DNA from 3 places in the Salipiger sp. PrR002 genome. Region 3 is predicted to be linked to each of the others. Evidence: riboswitches for the same ligand, from Rfam matches in the RefSeq annotation. Region 3 holds a riboswitch; each other region holds the start of a gene.
What was found. Region 3 has a riboswitch for thiamine pyrophosphate ahead of thiD (bifunctional hydroxymethylpyrimidine kinase/phosphomethylpyrimidine kinase). Riboswitches for the same ligand answer to the same signal wherever they lie in the genome.
Positions count from the first base shown of each region.

Region 1: it holds a riboswitch for thiamine pyrophosphate, as region 3 does, so the genes downstream of both, G0A00_RS20640 (thiamine ABC transporter substrate binding subunit) here and thiD (bifunctional hydroxymethylpyrimidine kinase/phosphomethylpyrimidine kinase) in region 3, are expected to answer to the same signal.
Region 2: it holds a riboswitch for thiamine pyrophosphate, as region 3 does, so the genes downstream of both, G0A00_RS21270 (FAD-dependent oxidoreductase) here and thiD (bifunctional hydroxymethylpyrimidine kinase/phosphomethylpyrimidine kinase) in region 3, are expected to answer to the same signal.

Region 1 is NZ_JAAGOU010000028.1:32,499-35,764, reverse strand. It holds gene G0A00_RS20650 (methyl-accepting chemotaxis protein) at 1-58, shown strand, start outside; gene aroC (chorismate synthase) at 187-1,287, opposite strand; TPP riboswitch at 1,457-1,566, shown strand; gene G0A00_RS20640 (thiamine ABC transporter substrate binding subunit) at 1,618-2,598, shown strand; gene G0A00_RS20635 (thiamine/thiamine pyrophosphate ABC transporter permease ThiP) at 2,574-3,266, shown strand, end outside.
Region 2 is NZ_JAAGOU010000031.1:7,292-10,557, reverse strand. It holds gene G0A00_RS21280 (thiazole synthase) at 1-731, opposite strand, end outside; gene thiS (sulfur carrier protein ThiS) at 735-932, opposite strand; gene G0A00_RS21270 (FAD-dependent oxidoreductase) at 922-1,872, opposite strand; TPP riboswitch at 2,029-2,155, opposite strand; gene nadA (quinolinate synthase NadA) at 2,331-3,266, shown strand, end outside.
Region 3 is NZ_JAAGOU010000001.1:115,535-118,800, forward strand. It holds gene thiE (thiamine phosphate synthase) at 1-624, shown strand, start outside; gene thiD (bifunctional hydroxymethylpyrimidine kinase/phosphomethylpyrimidine kinase) at 621-1,445, opposite strand; TPP riboswitch at 1,481-1,599, opposite strand; gene G0A00_RS00550 (dipeptidase) at 1,705-2,763, opposite strand; gene G0A00_RS00555 (hypothetical protein) at 2,788-3,266, opposite strand, start outside.

The sequences.
Region 1 (3,266 bases), on a different contig from region 3:
CCAGCCCACACCAAAGCGCGCCGTCGCGGGCGATGACGTGAGCTGGGAAGAATTCTGACCGGGGGCTTCTTGCGGGTCTCTGCGGCGCTGGGTGACCCGCTTTGATCGCCCCCCGCCCCTTAGAGCTCCGTAGCGTGCCTGACGCCACAGGCAAAAGCGACAGAGGCAGTAGCAGTGGCGCCCAGATCAGCCGATCTGACCGCGATTGGACCCAATCTGACCGCGGTGCAGCAGAAGGTGATCGAGGATGACACAGGCCATCATCGCCTCACCTACCGGCACCGCGCGAATGCCGACGCAGGGATCGTGACGGCCCTTGGTGACGATGTCGGTTTCCTCGCCGCCCACCGTCAGCGTCTTGCGCGGCGTCAGGATCGAAGATGTCGGCTTCACCGCGAAACGCACCACCACGTCCTGCCCGGTGGAAATCCCGCCCAGCACCCCGCCCGCGTGGTTCGAGCTGTAGACCGGCCCATCCGGCCCCATGGTGATCTCGTCGGCATTGGCCGAGCCGGTCAACGCAGCCGCAGCCATACCTTCGCCGATTTCCACGCCCTTCACCGCGTTGATCGACATCATCGCCGCCGCCAGATCGGTGTCGAGCTTGCCGTAAATCGGCGCGCCCAGCCCCGCGGGCACGCCGCGCGCGACCACCTCGATCACCGCGCCGACGCTGTCGCCGGACTTGCGCAGACCGTCGAGATAATCCGCCCAGCCCTCGGCGGTTTCGGCATCGGGGCACCAGAACGGGTTGCGCGCGATCTCCTCCCAGTCAAAGCGCGAGCGGTCGATCGCCTGCGGGCCCATCTGCACCATGTAGCCGGTGATCGACACACCCGGCGCCAACTCGGCCAGCGCCGCCCGCGCCAGACCGCCCGCAGCCACCCGCGCCGCCGTCTCACGCGCCGAAGAGCGCCCGCCGCCGCGATAATCGCGGATGCCGTACTTCTGGTAGTAGGTGATGTCGGCGTGCCCGGGGCGGAACTTGGCCGCGATCTCGGAGTAATCCTTGGACCGCTGGTCGGTGTTCTCGATCATCAACTGAACCGGCGTGCCGGTGGTCTGCCCTTCGAAGACGCCGGAGAGGATTTTCACCGCATCGGGCTCGCGCCGCTGGGTGGTGTATTTGTTCTGCCCCGGCTTGCGCAGGTCCAGCCAGCTCTGCAGCGTGGCTTCGTCGATCTTCACGCCCGGCGGGCAGCCGTCCACCGTCGCGCCTAGCGCCGGGCCGTGGCTTTCGCCCCATGTGGTCACACGGAAGAGATGGCCGAAAGTGTTGAGGCTCATGGGGATGTCTCCTGTGTCGGGCCGCGGGGTCTGCTCGCCAAGCCTGTTAGGCCAGCGCGGCCCCTGTCTCAAGGAATTTCCGCAACAAACAGCGACACAAGACGACACCGGACGACACTGGGCACTGCGCGCAATTCCCTTGTCAGAGGCCCCGACCCCGGCTAGGTCTTGCGCTACCTCGGGGTGCCGCGCGATCCGCGCCGGCTGAGATGCGATCCACGCGAACCCGTTGAACCTGACCCGGTTAGCACCGGCGGAGGGAAGGTCACGGCCCAAGGCCCCACGCGCCCCGGCCCATCTTGCCCTCTCGCCGCAAATTTGGAGGATGCCATGAAGGCCATCAGTTTTGCAGCGGGATGTCTCTTTGCCAGCACGGCGCTGGCGCAAGAGCCCGTTCTGACCGTCTACGCAGGCGATTACGTCGTCTCGGAATGGGGCCCCGGCCCGAAGATCGAAGAGATGTTCGAGGCGCGCTGCGGCTGCGATCTGCAGTTCAAGCCCGGCGACCTGCTGCCCCGCCTGCTGCTCGAAGGTGATCAGACCGAGGCCGATGTGGTCTTTGGCCTCAACACCGATGTGACCAAGAAGGCCCGCGAAAGCGGCCTCTTCGCCCCGCATGGCGTGGACCTCTCGCCGCTCACCCTGCCGATCGACTGGACCGACGACACCTTCCTTCCCTACAACTATGGTGAGACGGCCTTCATCTACGACACCACCCGCCTGTCCGAGCCGCCCACCAGCTTTGCCGAGCTGCTCGACGCGCCGGATGATCTGAAGATCGTCATCCAAGACCCGCGCAGCTCGATCTCGGGCCTCGCGATGGCGCTCTGGGTCGAGGCGGTGTTTGGCGATGAGGCCGAAGATGCCTGGCGCAAGCTGGCGCCGAAGATCCTCACCGTCACCAAGGGCTGGTCGGAAAGCTACGGCCTTTTCACCGATGGCGAGGCCGACATGGTGCTGAGCTACACCACCTCGCCCGCCTATCACATCATCGCCGAAGAGGATTACACCAAGAAGGCGCTGATCTTCCCCGAGGGCAATTATTTCATGGTCGAACTGGCCGCGAAACTTGCCAACACCGATCAGCCCGAGCTGGCTCAGGACTTCATGGATTTCATCCTGACGCCCGAGTTCCAGCAGATGATCGCCACCGGCAATTGGTCCTTCCCCGCCGCCCTGCCGCACGAGGACTGGCCGGAAGGGTTCAAGGAGCTCGAACTGCCGAGCAAGGTTCTGTTCTACTCCGAGGACGAGGCCGCCGCGCTGCGGGATGAGGCGATCGAGGCATGGCGTCGCGGCCTCTCGCAATAATCGCGGCGCTTGCCGCGGGCGGGCTGGTGCTGGCACTGGTGCTGGGCCCGGTCGCGGCGGTGCTGGCGCGGGCTGGTGGCTGGGGCAGCCTTGGCCCCGGCGACTGGCAGGCGCTGCGCTTCACGCTCTGGCAGGCCTGTCTTTCGGCGCTGTTCTCGGTGGCGCTGGCGATCCCGGTCGCTCGCGCGCTGGCACGACGGCGCTTTCCGGGGCGCGGGCTGCTGATCTCGCTTCTGGGTGCGCCGTTCATCCTGCCGACGATCGTGGCGGTGCTGGGGCTGCTGGCGGTCTTTGGCCAGAACGGCATGGTCAACGCGGCCCTGCGGGCGGTCGGACTGCCCGGCTTCAGCATCTACGGCCTGCACGGCGTGGTGCTGGCGCATGTGTTCTTCAACCTGCCGCTGGCGACCCGGCTGCTGCTGCAGGGCTGGCTGGCGATCCCCGCCGAACGCTTTCGCCTCGCCGCCTCGCTGGGGCTGTCGCCATGGGCGATGCTGCGCACCCTCGAGGCGCCCATGGTGCTGCGCATCGCGCCCGGAGCCTTCGCGGTGATCTTCGTGATCTGCCTGTCGAGCTTCGCGGTGGCGCTGACGCTGGGCGGCGGCCCGCGCGCCACCACGGTCGAGCTGGCGATCTATCAGGCGGTGCGCTTTGATTTCGACCTCGGA
Region 2 (3,266 bases), on a different contig from region 3:
GGCGTCGAGGCCTCGGCCATGTCGCGGCGCGGCATCAGCCCCGCCTCATACGCCAGCCGCCCCGCGTGAACCGCCTGACCAAAAGCCCGCGCCATGCCCACCGGGTCCAGCGCCTTGGCCACGGCGGTGTTCAGCAGCACCGCGTCGAAGCCCATTTCCATCGCCTCCATCGCTTGGCTCGGCGCGCCGATCCCGGCGTCGATGACCAGCGGCACGCCCTTGAAATGCGCCCGCATGCTCCGCAGCGCCTCGCGGTGCCGCAGCCCCTGCCCCGAGCCGATCGGCGCCCCCCAAGGCATCAGCACCTCGCAGCCCGCCTCCAGCAGCTTCTCGCCCACGATCAGATCCTCGGTGGTATAGGGGAACACCTCGAACCCCTCAGCACAGAGGATGCGCGCCGCCTCGACCAGCGCGAAGGGATCGGGCTGCAGCGTGTCGGCATGGCCGATCACCTCGAGCTTGATCCAATTGGTCCCGAAGATCTCGCGCGCCATCTGCGCCGTGGTCACCGCCTCGCGCGCGGTATGACAGCCCGCGGTGTTGGGCAGCAGGCGGCAGCCGGTGCCCGTGAGCAGATCGCGGAACGCAGCGCCGCCCGCCCCCTCGCGCCGCAACGACACGGTGATCACCCCGGCGCCCGAGGCCGACACCGCCTCTGCCAGCACCGCCGGTGAAGGGTATTGCGCCGTGCCCAGCATCAGCCGCGACGGCAGGTCAACGCCATAAAACATCGCTCAGCCCCCCTGCATCGGCGACAGAACTTCGACCTTCGCGCCCTCGCTCAGCGGCGTTGCGGCGCGCAGCCCGCGCGGCACGAAGGCCCCGTCGAGCGCGGTGGCGACACTGCCTGCGTCCACGCCCTGTTCGGCCAGAAGCCCCTCCAGCGTCTTGGCAGTCGTGGCCAGCCTCTGGCCGTTGAGATCAATTTGCATGGGTCTTCTCCCTTTGCGCCACGATCTCATCCGCCAGATCCTCGGCAAGGACCGGCGCCATAAGAAACCCGTGGCGATACATACCGTTGAGATGAATGCGTCCCGGCGTGCGGCGCAGCGCCGGAAGATTGTCGGGGAACGCCGGGCGCAGCCCCGCCCCCGCCGAGATCAGCGCCGCATCGGCAAAGCCGGGGTGCACCGTGTAGGCCGCCGACAGCAGTTCCATCACCGCGCGGGCGGTGACCGGGCCGGGGTCCGCGCTTTCGATCATCGTCGCACCGATCATGTAGCGCCCCGCGGCGCGCGGCACGATGTAGCAGGCAAAGCGCGGGTGCAGCAGCCGAATGGTGCGGGTCAGCCGCACGCCGGGTGCATGAAGCTCCAGCATCTCGCCCCGCACCGCGCGCAGATCGGGCAAACGGTCCCGCGCCGCCATACCCCGGCAATCCACGATGCGCCCCGAGGGCGCGCCGCCATGCCTCCGCACCCCGCGCGCGGCAAGCGCCGCGCGCAGATCCGCCATGGCCGCGCCCGGATCGAGATGCGCCTCTTCGGCAAAGAACAGCCCCGAGGCGAAGCGGCCCGAAAGCTCGGGTTCCAACGTGCCGGGATCGACGAGGGTCTGGCCGGTGGTGGCGCGGGCAAAGCGGGTCAGCTCCGCCCGGTCGCGCGGCGGGGCGAGGACCAGCGTGCCGCTCTGGCGAAAGCTCGCCGTGCGTGCCCGCCACCAGCCAAGCGCCGCCTGTCCGCGCCGGGTGATCTCGGGCGGGGCGCTCTCCCCCTCGCAGAAGGGTGCCAGCATCCCGCCCGCCAGCTTTGAGGCGGGTGGCGGCGCACCCTCGGGCACGATCAGCTCCACCTCAAGGCCGCGCTCGGCCAGCGCCAGCGCGGCGCAAAGCCCCGCTACACCGCCGCCAAGCACAGAAATCCTTTCGTCCATCGCGCGCTCCTCCTCACAAAGCCCCAAACCAAAGGACCCAAGCCAAAGACCCAAAGCCGAGGATGGACGGAGAAAGGGGCCACAGGCCCCGCGCATATGGATGCACAACAGGGCCCGATGGCCCGAAAGGACCACCCCGCGCGTGCTGCTTCGGAGAAGATTGCCCTTCGGTCTTCCTACGCCAGCGTCAACTGGGTCAGGTTCAAAGGGTCGCGTCACCGGGACGCCGCGGCGTCCCTGTCAGCCTCTCAGTCCCCATGGCGGGACTCCCCTGACGTTGGCCCGAGCATAGGCGCTGAGTGCCGCCGGTCAATCACCGAAATACGCCGCCTGTGCCCGGTCATCCGGCGCGGCTGCCTGCGACACAATGGTTCACTTTATCGCCCCGCCGCCTTGTCCTTAGGTCAGCTTGGGTCTAATGCCGGACGTCGGCACAAGACCCTGAGGAGGAGCAGGTCATGCTCGACCAGACCACCATCGCCGACACGCTCGGCCGCCATTACGACCTCGCACCCTCGCTCGAGGCGGCGGAACGGCTTGGCGATCTCTACGCCAGCATGAGCCGCGTCGTGACGCCCGCCGACTGGGCGATCCACGCCCCCTATGTCGAGGCGATCAACCGCCTGAAGAGAGAGCGCAACGCCGTCGTTCTGGCGCATAACTACATGACGCCGCAGATTTATCACGGCATCGCCGATGTCGTGGGCGACAGCCTGCAACTGGCGATCGAGGCCACCAAGGTGAAGGCCGATGTGATCGTGCAATGCGGTGTGCATTTCATGGCCGAGACCTCGAAGATCCTCAGCCCCGAGAAGACCGTGCTGATCCCCGATATGGACGCGGGCTGTTCGCTGGCCGAAAGCATCACCCCCGAGGGAATCGCCGAGATGCGCCGCCGCTATCCGGGCGCGCCGGTGGTCACCTATGTGAACACCTCCGCCGAGGTGAAGGCGGCGTCGGACATCTGCTGCACCTCGTCAAACGCCGCGCAGATCGTCGCCGCGCTCGACGCCGAGACGGTCATCATGACCCCCGACAAATACCTCGCGCAGAACGTCGCCAAGCAGGTGCCGCAAAAAAACATCGTCTGGTACGACGGCTCGTGCATCGTGCACGAACGCTTCACCGCCGCCGAGTTGCGCGACTTCCGCAGCTGGCAGCCCGACACCCGCATCATCGCCCACCCCGAATGCCCGCCCGACGTGGTGGCCGAGGCAGATTTCTCCGGCTCCACCGCCGGGATCATCGACTATGTGAACCGCGAGCAGCCGGGCAAGGCGATGCTGGTCACCGAATGCTCGATGGCCTCGAACATCTCGGACGCGCTGCCGGGCGTGGAGTTCGTCGGCCCGTGCAACATGTGCCCCTACATGAAGATGATCACCCTCGAGAAG
Region 3 (3,266 bases):
CGCTTTGACCTGTCGGTCTATCTGGTGCTCGATCCCGGCCTCTGCGCCGGGATCGGCATGGTGGAAACGGCGCGTCTTGCGGTGCAGGGCGGCGCCACCATAGTGCAACTGCGCGACAAGGACGGCGGCACCGCGAGAGTGATCGAGACCGGGCGGGCGCTGAAGGCGGCGCTGGCGGGCTCGGGCGCGCTGCTCATCGTCAATGACGACGTCGAGGCCGCGCGGGTGATCGGTGCGGACGGGCTGCACGTGGGGCAGGGCGATATGACCCCCGCCGAAGCGCGGGCGCGCGTCGGCCCGGAGATGCTGCTGGGGCTCTCGGTGGAAAGCCCGGACCTGGCGCGGGCGGCCCCTCCTGCGCTGGTGGACTATGTGGGGGCCGGGCCGGTCTTTGCCACCCCCACCAAGCCCGACCACAAGCAGCCCGTGGGCTGGGACGGGCTGGCGGCGCAGGTGGCGGCGTGCCCGGTGCCCGCGGTGGCCATCGGCGGGCTGAAAGCGCATCATGCCGCGCCGGCGAAAAAGGCGGGAGCGCAGGGCCTTGCCGTGGTCTCTGCGATCTGCGGCCAGCCGGATCCTGCGGTTGCGGCGCGGGAGATTGCCCGCGCCTGGGCCGCGGCCTAGGTCCACATCTCGTGAAAATGGTGCAGCGGCCCATGGCCGCCGCCCACCTCCAGCCGGTCCGACGCGGCCAGCGCGCCTTGCAGGTAGCGCTTCGCCTCATCCACCGCCTCGGGCAGCGTCTTGCGTGGCAGCAGCGCGGCGATCGCGGCAGAGAGCGTGCAGCCAGTGCCGTGGTCGTTCTTGGTGGCGATGCGCGGCGCGCTGTAGCTGCGGGTCTGTCCTTGCCACCACAGAAGATCGGTGCTTTCGGGGCTGCCGGTCAGATGGCCGCCCTTGAGCAGCACCGCCTCTGGTCCCATGGCGGCCAGCGCAGGCAGTTCCTTGGCCATCTCCTCGGCGCTCCAGCCCGCACCGCGCGAGAGCAGCACGGCGGCCTCGGGCAGATTGGGGGTGATCAGCGTTGCCAGCGGCACCAGATCTTCGCGCAGCGCCGCCACCGCCTCGGGGTCGAGCAGCGCGTCGCCGCTCTTGGCCACCATCACCGGATCGAACACGATGTTGCGCGCGCCATGGGCCCGCAGCCGCTTGGCCACGGCGCGGATGATCCCGGCGTTGGCGACCATGCCGATCTTCACCGCGTCGACCCGCACATCGTCGAAGACCGCGTCGATCTGCGCCGCGACGAACTCTGGCGGCAGCGCCTCCACCGCCCGCACCCCGCGGGTGTTCTGCGCGACCACGGCGGTGATCACGCTCATGCCATAGGCACGGTTGGCGCTGAAGGCCTTGAGATCGGCCTGAATCCCCGCACCGCCTGAGGGGTCGGTGCCCGCGATCGTCAGCACGTTGGGGATGCGGGAGATTATGTCGGGGGTGTTCAAGGGCGCGGCCTCCATAAATGAGGCCGGCGAGGGCATGCGGTCAGCTCCACCTGTCCCTTCGCCGGCATGATCCGGATCAGGTTCAAAGGGTCACTGCGCCGCACGCATGCCAGCAGTATCTCAGCCCCTTGCCGGGACCCCCCTAGGTGTGGAGGACCCTAGCAGATGCGGCCGGGTGCGAAAGCCCAAAGGCTGCAGAGAGCCGGGGGCGCTGCCCCCGGACCCCCGGGATATTTGCGTCTAGACGAAGGGGCGGGCGTTATGCGCCCCAGGTTTTGCGCAGCACGCGCAGCCAGTTGCCGGAGCAGAGCTTGTCCATCAGCGCGGCGTCGAAGCCATGGGCGGTCATGGCGGCGCGCAGATTGGGCAGACCGGCGATGTCGGTGATGCCCTCGGGCACCGTTGCACCGTCGAAATCCGAGCCGAAGCCGACGCCGTCCTCGCCCAGTTTCTCGATCAGATGGTCGAAGTGGCGCAGCACCACGTCGAGGCTGCACGAGGGATCCATCCGCCCGTCGGGGCGCAGGAAGGCCGAGGCGAAGTTGACGCCGACCATACCGTTGCTCTCGGCGATCATCGCAAGCTGGCGGTCGGTGAGGTTGCGCGCGTGCGGGGTGATCGCATAGGCGTTGGAATGGGTGGCGACCAGCGGCGCATCGGTCAGCGCGGCCACATCGTCGACGCCCTTTTCGTTGAGATGCGACAGATCGATCATGATCTTGAGATCATTGCATTCCTTGACCAGCCGCTTGCCCGCCTCGGTCAGCCCGTCGCCGGTATCCGGCGTCGAGGGGAAGCGGAAGGGCACGCCGTTGCCAAAGATCGTCGGGCGCGACCAGACCGGGCCGAGCGAGCGCAGCCCACGGGCGTGCAGCTCGTGCAGTTCGCTCAGGTCCGGGCCGATCGCTTCGGCGCCCTCGATATGCAGCACAGCGGCCATCTTGGGGCCGGTCAGCGCGACCTCGATCTCGGCGGCGGTGGTGCAGGGGGTGATGGCGCCCGCCTCGGCCAGCGCCTCGAAGGCCTCGACCCCCTTCCACGTGGTCTCCAGCGCCTCGGCATGGGGGATCATCTCGGGCAGCGGCAGGTCGTATTGCGGCTGCGCCATCGCGTCCATGTCGTCGCCCGACTTCGAGGGGCTGGGCACGAAGACCGCGAAAAAGCCGCCGCCGAACCCGCCCGAGCGCGCGCGCGGCAGGTCGATATGGCCGCTGCTCAGCCCGCCGACCACGTCGCTGGCGCTGACGGCCCCGCGCAGCAGGCGCAGCAGCAGATCGTTGTGGCCGTCAAAGATGGGCGGGGTCTGGGCAAGGCTCATGGCGGAACTTTCGCGAGTTGGAGGTCAGAGAATGAGATAGCCGAGGGCAAGCACCCATGCCGACAGCAGAAGCAGCATGCAGATCATATAGCTGCCGTTCCAGCGCAGACCGACGTGGCGGGCGCTGACGTTGCCGAAACGTCCCACCAGCAGCGTGGTGGCGGTGAAGGGCGAACTGATGCCCCCCAAGGCCCAGCCCGCGGTGATCGACACCACGATGGCCTCGGGCGCGACGCCAAGCTCGGAGGCGGCGGGCACCAGCGGCGCGATCAGCGTCACGGCGAGAATGGGGTTCATGCCAAGCTGGCCAAGCAGCGGGATGATCCAGACGAAGCTGACCAGCACCAGCGCGGGCGGCAGGTCTTCGGGATGAAACCCCGAGGCCTTGACCAGCGGCGCGAGCAGCGGCGCGCCGACGGTGCCGATGAAACCGGCCATCATCAGCAGCGTCACCTCGCCGCGATAGGCGGGCAGTTCGGTGAAGGCGAAGGTGCGGGCGCGCT